2 regions of the Nocardia sp. NPDC058633 genome follow, and region 1 is predicted to be linked to the other one. Evidence: riboswitches for the same ligand, from Rfam matches in the RefSeq annotation. Region 1 holds a riboswitch; the other holds the start of a gene.
What was found. A riboswitch is a leader RNA that binds a small molecule or an ion and turns the genes downstream of it on or off. The one in region 1 is predicted to bind glycine.
Positions count from the first base shown of each region.

Region 2: another riboswitch for glycine. It lies ahead of gcvP (aminomethyl-transferring glycine dehydrogenase); the one in region 1 lies ahead of gcvP (aminomethyl-transferring glycine dehydrogenase).

Region 1 is NZ_JBHXRA010000008.1:26,023-31,316, forward strand. Features, by position in the region: gene gcvP (aminomethyl-transferring glycine dehydrogenase) at 353-3,163, opposite strand; glycine riboswitch at 3,322-3,421, opposite strand; gene ACFWUR_RS11915 (MerR family transcriptional regulator) at 3,497-4,054, opposite strand; gene ACFWUR_RS11920 (bifunctional nuclease family protein) at 4,251-4,724, opposite strand; gene ACFWUR_RS11925 (MerR family transcriptional regulator) at 4,964-5,294, opposite strand, start outside.
Region 2 is NZ_JBHXRA010000018.1:88,696-93,989, forward strand. Features, by position in the region: gene gcvP (aminomethyl-transferring glycine dehydrogenase) at 1-2,808, opposite strand, end outside; glycine riboswitch at 2,972-3,062, opposite strand; gene ACFWUR_RS23345 (TetR/AcrR family transcriptional regulator) at 3,174-3,815, opposite strand; gene ACFWUR_RS23350 (DUF2254 domain-containing protein) at 4,281-5,294, shown strand, end outside.

The DNA of each region.
Region 1 (5,294 bases):
CATCCGCGTCGTCAGTCGACGTATGACGGGCCCAAGAAAGCAATCCGGAAACCGGATTCGTCTCGAACATTCCGACGTCGCGCGTGTCGTCGGAGGAAAAACCGATTCTGCCCCCAACAATATTCGGGGCTTGACTTATCTGGGAATACTTCTTGTCCGTATAGACATACTGGGCATTCCCTGAACAGGCTGAAACAAGACGTTCAGTTTGCAACACGCCGACAGTTCAGCCGATGAGAATTCACTGTCGGCAATCTTGCCGCGACCGCGGCATCAGCCGATCGTGCACACTCGCATCGACAGCAACGGGCCCCGCCGACAATCTCGGCGGGGCCCGTGGCGGGCAGACCGGTCAGTCCTCGTACGCATCCAGCGGCGGGCACGAGCACACCAGATTGCGGTCGCCGAACGCACCGTCGATGCGCCGCACCGACGGCCACACCTTCGGGCGGGTATGGCCGATCCCACGCGGGTACACCGCGGTCTCACGGCTGTAGGGGTGGTCCCACTCCGCGACCAGACTGGCCGCGGTGTGGGGTGCGCCGCGCAGCGGGTTGTCGGTCACCGGCCACACCCCGGCGGCGACCTGGTCGATCTCGCCACGGATGGCGATCATGGCGGCGATGAACTCGTCGATCTCTTCGAGGTTTTCGCTCTCGGTGGGCTCCACCATCAGGGTGCCCGCCACCGGGAAGCTCATGGTCGGCGCGTGGAAACCGTAGTCGGCCAGTCGTTTTGCCACGTCGTCGACAGTGACGCCGGTCTGTTTGGTGATCTCGCGCAGATCGAGGATGCACTCGTGGGCGACCATGCCGTTCTCGCCGGTGTAGAGCACCGGGAAGTAGGCATCGAGGCGGCGGGCGATGTAGTTGGCCGACGCGATCGCGGTCAGGGTCGCCGCCCGCAGGCCCTCGGCGCCCATCATCCGGATGTAGGCCCAGGTGATCGGCAGGATCGACGCGGAGCCGTAATTGGCCGCCGACACCGCGTGCGAACCGGCTTCGAGGGGATTACCGGGCAGGTACTGCGCCAGGTGCGCACCCACCGCGACCGGGCCCACTCCCGGACCGCCACCGCCGTGCGGGATGCAAAAGGTCTTGTGCAGGTTCAGGTGGCTCACATCGCCACCGAATCGGCCCGGACGGGCGAGGCCGACCAGGGCATTGAGGTTCGCCCCGTCGACGTACACCTGGCCGCCCGCATCGTGCACGAGCGCGCACAACTCGGCGACCTCGTGTTCATAGACGCCGTGGGTGGACGGGTAGGTGATCATGATGCAGGCCAGCCGCTCGGCGTGGTCGGCGATCTTGGCGCGCAGGTCGTCGAGGTCGACGTCGCCGTTCGCGCGGCATTTCACCACCTCCACGCGCATGCCCACCATCGCCGCCGAGGCCGCGTTGGTGCCGTGCGCGCTGGAGGGGATGAGGCAGGTGTCGCGGTGGTCGTCGCCGCGATCGAGGTGGTAGCGACGGATCGCGAGCAGGCCCGCGTACTCGCCCTGGCTACCCGCGTTGGGCTGCAGGCTCACCGCGTCGTAGCCGGTGATCTCGGCCAGCCACCGCTCGAGGTCGGCGACCAGTGCGCGGATGCCCGGGGAGTCCTCCGTCGGCGCGAAGGGGTGCAGGCGGGCGAAACCGGGCCAGGTGATGGGCTCCATCTCCGCGGTCGCGTTGAGCTTCATCGTGCAGGAACCGAGCGGAATCATGCTGCGGTCGAGGGCGATGTCCTTGTCCGAGAGCGCGCGCAGGTAGCGCAGCATGGCGGTCTCGGTGTGGTGGCGGGTGAAAGCCGGGTGGGTGAGGTACTCCGAGGTGCGCGTCTCGATCACGACGAGCTCGGTGCCCGCGCCCGCGTCGGGCGTCGACGCGGTGCCGAAGGATTCGACGACGGCGGCGACGTGCGCGTCGGTGGTGGCCTCGTCACACGCGATCGCGACATGATCGGCGTCGACCAGGCGCAGGTTGATGCCCTTCGACTTCGCCTTGGCGACAACGGCTTCCGCACCGCCGGGCACCTGGGCGAGCACCGTGTCGAAGAAGGCGCCGTGCACCACTGCCCCACCGAGACCGGTCGCGACAGCCGCAGCGTGCTCGTGCACCCGGCGCGCGATGGCACGAAGACCGTTGGCACCGTGGTAGCTCGCGTACATGGCGGCGACGATGGCCAGCAGCACCTGGGCGGTGCAGATGTTGGAGGTGGCCTTCTCGCGGCGGATGTGCTGCTCACGAGTCTGCAGCGCCAGGCGGTAGGCGGGCGTGCCGTCGGCATCGACGGAGACACCGACCAGGCGACCGGGCAGCTGACGAGCGAACGCCGTGCGCACGGCGAGGTAGCCGGCGTGCGGGCCACCGAAGCCCATCGGCACACCGAAGCGCTGGGTGGTGCCGAAGCACACATCGGCGCCTTGCTCACCGGGCGGGGTGATCAGCGTCAACGCGAGCAGATCGGCGCCGGCGGCGACCAGCGCGCCACGCTCGTGGGCGGCGGCGAACAACGGGGTCCAGTCGACGATGCGGCCCGACGCGCCCGGGGTCTGCACGATCACGCCGAAGAACTCACCCTCGGGCAGCTCCCCGGTCGACAGGTCGGCCTCGACGATCTCGATGCCGAGCGGCTCGGCCCTGGTGCCGATGATGGTTTTGGTCTGCGGGAACAGGTCGGTGTCGAGGAGCAGCCGGTTCGACTTGGATTTGCCCGCGCGGCGCAGCAGCGTCATCGCCTCGGCCGCGGCGGTGGCCTCGTCGAGCATGGAGGCATTCGCGACGTCCATGCCGGTCAGGTCCGACACCATGGTCTGGAAGTTGAGCAGCGCCTCGAGGCGGCCCTGGCTGATCTCGGGCTGGTACGGGGTGTAGGCGGTGTACCAGGCGGGGTTCTCGAGCAGGTTGCGCACCAGCACCGGCGGGGTGAGGGTGTCGTAGTAACCCAGGCCGATCATCGAGGTGGCGACGGTGTTCGCTTGCGCCAGCGCGGCCAGTTCCTCGAGCACCTCGTGCTCGGAGGCGGGCGCGGGCAGGGCGCCGAGGCCGGACTCGTCGAGGATCGTGGCGGGCAGCGCCGTGGTCGCGAGTGCGTCGACGGACTCCACGCCGATGGTCGCGAGGATCCGGGCGAGTTCGTCGGAATCGGGTCCGATGTGGCGGTCGGCGAACGAACGGGTCACGGCAGCTCCAGGTCGGGCGGGTCGACCTCGTGGTCGACGGGTACCAGCCCTCCCCCTCTGTCTGTGCGCCTGAGAGATTCGGAAACACGATCTTCGAGAGACCGTGCTCCTTTCCCCGTGGGCGGGCAGCCGGATGCCACCGCTTTCCAGAGGCGTCGAATCACCGTGCGGTCCCTGTTGCCTGAGAGATTGACGGGGAGGTGCTGCTCCTTCGGCGCCCGGATTCATACGAACCAAGGACTCTCCCGCACGGCGGCGACGCGCTACCGAGTCTAGATGCAGCAAACCCCCGGTCGCGCCACCAGGGGCACGCCGGGGGTGTAGCTCTCGTCACTAACCGGTTTTTCGGTTCTCCCTCACCTTGCGGCGGAAGGACAGTTCGTCCTCGGGGCGGTCGGTGATCGCGGTGGCCCGTTCTGCCGGGAAATCGGCGATCGCGCCGGTCAGTTCCCGCATCGCGCCACCGACGGCGATGCCGAAAACGCCCTGGCCACCCTGCAGTAAATCGACGACTTCCTCGGGCGAGGTGCACTCGTAGACCGAGGTGCCGTCGGAGAACAACGTGATCCCGGCCAGGTCGCCCACGCCACGACTGCGCAGGTGATCGACGGCGATCCGGATGTTCTGTAAAGAGATGCCCGCGTCCAGCAGCCGCTTCACGATCTTGAGGACAAGGATGTCCTTGAACGAGTAGAGCCGCTGGCTGCCCGACCCGGCCGCACCACGGATCGACGGCACGACCAGCCCGGTGCGGGCCCAGTAGTCGAGCTGCCGATAAGTGATCCCTGCGACCTGACACGCGCTCGGCACCCGGTAGCCGACCAGATCGTCCGGAACCGAGTCGTCCGGGAACAAGCCAGGCTGTACGACATCCTGCGTTTGTTCTTCCACTGATCGCTCCTTCTGCCGACGTTCTCGGGTCGGAGTCACGACGGATGTTGCCCGACTTTCGAGGTTACTCCTGCCATTGTCGGACCTGCGGTGTTGTCACACCAAGCACCAAACGCCGCGATTCCCTGGACCTCTACTTAAGGCTGAGCCTTTTGGCGGCTGGCGCCGCCGGGTTCTCGGCCTGGAAGCCTCGATCTCAACTGTCGGTTGCCTTGAAGTCGTCGGGTGAGACCGACTCCAGGAACTCCTTGAACTTCTCCACCTCGTCTTCGCGTTCGTCGGGCATCACCAGTCCCGCCTCGGCGAGCACCGGTTCCTCGGCGTAGATCGGGCACCCCACGCGCAGGGCGATCGCCACCGAGTCCGAAGGCCGCGCCGAGACCCGCAGGTCGCCGTCGAAGACCAGGTCGGCGTAGAAGGTGCCCTCCTGCAGGTCCACGATCCGCACTTCCTTGAGCGTGTGCCCAAGGTCGGTGATCAGAATCTTGATCAGATCGTGAGTGAGCGGACGGATCGGGGTGACCCCCTCCTGCTCGAGCACGATCGCGGTGGCCTCGGCCTGCCCGATCCAGATCGGCAGATACCGCTCCCCCGATGCCTCCCGCAGCAACAGCACGGGCTGGTTCTGTGGTTGCTCGACACGGATGCCGATCACGCGCATCTCGCTCATGCCTGCACCTCGCCGGCGCTCGGCTCCGCCATGACCGAGTACTCGGCTGTGATCACCGATCGCTCGCTACGCTCGCTCATGAGTTCGTCCTGCCTCCCATACTCGGCCGCCGGCCGGCACGACAGCTGCACAGCTCGCCGTATCACTGAGTCTAGGCGAATTCTGGGGCGCGCAACGGCGACGTTCGAGCCGAAATCGGTGTGTAGCCGGGGTGATACCTGATCACCCCGATGGGTGTGTCAGCCGCCGAGGGCCGTGCGCACCGCGGCTTTCACCAGTGCGGCGTGCAGGTTCAACGACAGTGCCGCGAGTTCGCGGACGGTCTCCTCCGCGCGTGCGCGCGCGTCGGCATCGCGACTCTTCGCGATGGGCGCGGCGATCTGCGCGATCAGTGCGGCCTCGCGATCGGCGGCCAGTTTGAAGGCGCGCAGATGCCGGGCTTCCAGGCCGAATTCGGCCATCGCTTTCGCCGCGTGCGCGAGCGTCACCGCGTCGGCCTCGAAGAACCCCCCGACGCCGGGGACGATGAGCCCCGCGCGCAGCAGATCGTCGAGGAAACGATCATCGATA
Region 2 (5,294 bases), on a different contig from region 1:
GCCGTGGACGCCGTCGATGCGGCGCACCGGAGGCCAGTACTTGGCACCGCGCAGCGACGCGACGGGGTAGGCGGCGAGGTGTCGCGGGTAGGGCAGATCCCAGTCGTCCGCGGTGACCTGTTCCGCGGTGTGCGGGGCCTGACGGAGCGGGCTGCGCTCGAGCGGCCAGACGCCCGCGCCGACCAGATCGATCTCGCGGCGGATCGAGATCATCGCCTCGACGAAGCGGTCGAGCTCGGCCAGATCCTCGGATTCGGTCGGCTCCACCATCAGCGTGCCGTTGACGGGGAAAGACAGGGTGGGTGCGTGAAAACCGTAGTCGATCAATCGCTTTGCCACGTCCTCGGCGGTCACGCCGGTCGCCGTCGTGATCGGGCGCAGGTCGAGGATGCACTCGTGCGCCACCAAACCGGCGGGCCCGGTGTACAGGACGGGGAAGTGCGCGTCGAGCGCCTTCGCGACGTAGTTGGCCGCGAGCACCGCAGCCCTGGTGGCCTCCGTCAATCCCTGCGGGCCCATCAGTGCGATGTAGGCCCAGGTGATCGGCAGGATTCCGGCGGACCCGTAGTTCGCAGCCGACACCGGGGCGCCGAGCTGGTCGCCGCCGAGCGGGTTACCTGGCAGGTATGGCGCCAGGTGTTCGCGCACCGCGACCGGACCCACACCCGGACCGCCGCCGCCGTGCGGGATGCAGAAGGTCTTGTGCAGGTTCAGGTGTGACACGTCGCCCCCGAACTTCCCTGGCTGGGCCAGTCCGACGAGAGCGTTGAGGTTGGCGCCGTCGACGTACACCTGGCCGCCTGCCTCGTGCACGAGATCGCACACCGTCCGCACGTCGTTCTCGTACACCCCGTGCGTGGAGGGGTAGGTGAGCATGATCGCGGCGAGCGCGCCCCGATGGGCGGCGATCTTGGCGCGTAGATCGTCGAGGTCGATGTTGCCGTTGTCCGCCGTCGCGACCACCACCACCCGCATGCCTGCCAGCACCGCGGACGCCGCGTTGGTGCCGTGCGCGGATTGCGGGATGAGACAGATGTCGCGGCCGAGTTGCCCGAGGCTGTCGTGGTAGCCCTTGATGGCCAGCAGACCGGCGAGCTCGCCCTGGGATCCGGCGTTGGGCTGCAGCGAGACTCGGTCGTAGCCGGTGATCTCGCTCAGCCACCGCTCGAGCTCGTCGACGAGCTGCAGGTAGCCGCCGGTCTGCTCGACCGGGGCGAACGGGTGGATCGACGCGAACCCGGGCCAGCTGATCGGCTCCATCTCGACCGCCGAGTTGAGCTTCATCGTGCACGATCCCAGCGGGATCATGGTGCGGTCGAGAGCGAGGTCCTTGTCCGACAGCGACCGCAGGAAGCGCAGCATCGCTGTCTCGGAGCGGTGCTCGTGGAACACGTTGTGCCGCAAATAGTCCGACGTTCGCAGCAGAGACCGCGGCAATCCCGAGACCGTGCTTGCCTGGACTCCGGCGTCGAACGCGGACAGGACACGGCCCACGATCTCGTCGGTGGTGCACTCGTCGCAGGCGATCGCGACGTGGTCCGCGTCGACCTGCCTCAGGTTGATGCCGTCGCGGTCGGCGCGATCCACGATCTCGCGCGCCCCGGCCGCAACGCGTACCAGCACGGTGTCGAAGAAGCTGTCGTGGACTACCGAGTGCCCGGCCGCGCGCAGACCGCCCGCGATCGCGGTCGCGTGTCCGTGCACCCGAGTCGCTATGGCGCGCAAACCTTCCGGGCCGTGATAGGCGGCGTACATCGCGGCGACGTTGGCGAGCAGTGCCTGCGCCGTGCAGATGTTGCTGGTCGCCTTGTCGCGCCGGATGTGCTGTTCGCGGGTCTGCAGCGCGAGTCGGTAGGCGGGCTTGCCGTCGATGTCGACAGACACCCCGACGAGCCGACCGGGAAGCATCCGCTCGAGTCCGCTGCGCACCGCCATGTAGCCGGCGTGCGGCCCACCGAAGAAGAGCGGCACACCGAAACGCTGGGCGGACCCCACCGCGATGTCGGCCCCCTGCTCCCCGGGCGGGGTCAGCAGCGTCAACGACAGCAGGTCGGCCGCGACCGTCGTGAGCGCACCGCGCTCCTTGGCGGCCGCGATGAGTGGGGCCAGCTCGCGCACCGCCCCGCTCGCGCCGGGAGCCTGGAACACGACACCGAACAGGTCATCGTCGGGGAGTCCGTCGGAGAAGTCGGTGACCACGACGTCGATGCCCACCGCCTTCGCTCGACCCAGGACGACGGCCAGCGTCTGCGGCAGGCAGTCGGAGTCGACGACGACCCGGTTGGTGCGGGCTTTCGTCTTGTTCGCGCGCCGCATCAGCAGGACCGCCTCCATCACCGCGGTGGCCTCGTCCAGCAGCGATGCGCCGGCCAAGGGCAGGGCGGTCAGGTCCTCGATGACGGTCTGAAACGTCAGCAGCGCCTCCAGCCGGCCCTGGGAGATCTCCGGCTGATAGGGGGTGTACGCCGTGTACCAGGCAGGCGATTCGAGCATGTTGCGGCGCAGGACCGCGGGGGTGATGGTGTCGGAGTAGCCGAGGCCGATCATCTGCACGCGGGTCTCGTTGCGCTCCGAGAGAGCCCGAAGGTCGGCGAGCACCTGCTGCTCGCTCCGCGCCACGGGCAGATCCAGGGGCTGTGAACTGCGAATCCGGTCGGGGACCGCGGCGTCGATGAGCTGATCGAGCGTGTCGTACCCGAGCGCGCTGAGCATGCGCTGGGTGGCCGCAGCGTCTGGACCGATATGGCGTGACGGAAAATCGCTGGTGAAAGGCACGCCAGACAGCGTGAGAGGGGACTGCGCGGACATGAGGAGACTCCGGTTTCGTAGAGTCCGGCACGCGCCGGACATCGACAAAGGGGACCTCCCCGCTCTGTCCTGAAACCTGAGAGTTTGGGCGTACCGCGTGCGCGGCGCGCTCTTCACCTTCGGTAAGTACCGACCGTGCGGCCGATTCTTTCTCCAGAGTTGCCTCTGCGCTGCGGTACTGGGGCCTGAGAGATTCCTGGGGAGGGCTTGCTCCTACGGCGCCTCCGAAAAGGAGGTTCTCCCGCTGCGCGTCAACGGCGTCTTCAGTTGTGGTTGGCCAAACAGTACACACGCGCCGCCGGTTTGTCTCCCGTAGCCCACACGGCCGATGAGCGGGCTGCCGTACAGCCTTGTCCCGCAGCGAATTACGTTCGTGCTGCCGAATCCGCGCGAAAGGCAGGCAGGGCTGGGACGAGGGTGTCGGCGTAGTCGCGAATGCGCTGTGGTGGGAAGGCTTCTGGGTCGGCGAGCACGAGGCGACCTGCTTCCCGGAACAGCGCGTACAGGGTGCGGGCGGTGAGTTCGACATCGAGGGTGGGCAGTCGGTCCGGTGGGCAGGATTCCCGGACGAACGTGGTGAGTGCGGCGATGAAGGCCTGCCTTCCGCGGTCGAATCGGTCGCGGAAGGCGGGGGTGCTGGCGTCGGCGATGAGGAAGACGGCTCGCCAGCGGTCGGGCGCGGCCAGTACAGCGGTGAGGAAGTGTTCGAGGCTTTCCGATATCGCCGCGGCCGGATCACCTGTGCCGGCGACAGGCACTGCCCGCGCCATCTGTGCCAGTGCCGCGGTCTCCTCTCGGTCGAGTGAGGCGCGCAGCAGTTGGTCGGAATCGGTGAACAGGCCGTAGATGACCGGGCGGCTGACGTCGGCCGCCCGCGCCACGGTGTCGATGGACACCTTGTGGACACCGTGGTCGACGATGACACGCAAGACGGCGTCGAGCAGCTGTTCGCGCCGCTGCTCCGGCGCCATTCGCGGTGCGTAAGCGCGGTTTCGTCGTTCGGCCATGGTCGCTGACCACCTCTCCGTATCGCAGGACTGCTTGACATCGGGCAGCGCCTCGGCAAATAATACGCATACTGTAGCTACATTTACTGTAGCTTTTGCCCCCATCGGTTCCAAGAGGGCGACCGCCATCGCGGGCCGGTGGCAACTGGGCGCGAGCGGGATCGCGCGAAGGGTCGGTCATGGTCGTGCAGATCGATCACCCCGGACGCGCCGCGGTCGGACCGCTGCGTCGCCGCCCCGTGCACCCCGCGCGCTGGTCGGACCGTTGCTGCGCGCTGTCTACCGAAAGCTCACGTGAGCGATCACCGACAGTGCTGGTATCGGCATCGACGTCGTCGCCGGGGGCATGTGCAAGTCGCCGATCGCCCATAACGACTGCGGTGCTCTTGCGCATTTCCCTGCGGGGAACAGCGCTCGGCATGCGAATATCGACTGTGGTCGATATTCCGTAGGTGACTGGCCGATATGGTCTTTCAGTATGAAATTCGCCGGTGTTGCCTCGAATGGCGGGAGCGCAGTGTGGGCAGTGGAAGGGGCAAACGTAGTCGCGCGGCCGTAGCGACGGTCAAGCGCCGCCGTGGATTCATCGCTGAGGTACTTCGCGCCCGGTTGTGGCCGGTGCCCCTGGTGGGAGTGGTCGCAGCGATCCTTGCCGGCATAGCCCTTCCCGCACTGGACAGTCGGCTGAACGGTCGCCTTCCCGAGTCCCTCACCGAGTACTTGTTCGGGGGCGGTGCGGATGCTGCGCGAGAAGTGCTCGGCACCATCGCGACCTCGCTCATCACGGTGACCTCTCTGACGTTTTCGCTGACACTGGTCACGATGCAGTTGGCCAGCAGCCAGTATTCACCCAGGTTGTTGCGTTCCTTTTCCTCCGACCGGTTTGTCCAGCGCACCCTGGCCTTGTTTCTCGCGACGTTCGCATACGCACTCACCGTCCTGCGCGGGGTCCGCAGTGGCGACGACGGCGGTGTCGAGTTCGTCCCACAGATCTCGGTGACAGTGGCGTATGTCCTCGCCATGGTCAGCGTGTTGGGATTGGTCGTATTTCTCGGCCACCTGGTGCGGCAGATTCGAATAGAGACAATGCTCGACCACGTCGCGTCCGAATCCATGGACAACGCCCGTCACCTTCTGGAGCCGTGCGGCGAGGACGATCAATCCATCGGCGCTCCGACAATACCTCGGCAGCGAACAGGAATTGAGGCCCGGGCGTCGGGATATCTCGTCGAAGTCGACGAAGAGGTACTGCTAGCTGCCGCGATCGAAGCGGACGCGGTGTTGTTCGTGCGCTGCCGTACCGGTGATCCAGTCGTTGCCCGCACCGTCGTGGCGTACTGTTGGCCCGCGGGGACCGGTACCTTCACTGCAGAATCCGTCGAACGTCTCGACGACGAGGTTTCTCGAGCGTTGAGCTACGGTGCAGAACGCACGGCTACGCAAGATATCGGATACGGGTTGCAGCAGTTGACCGACGTA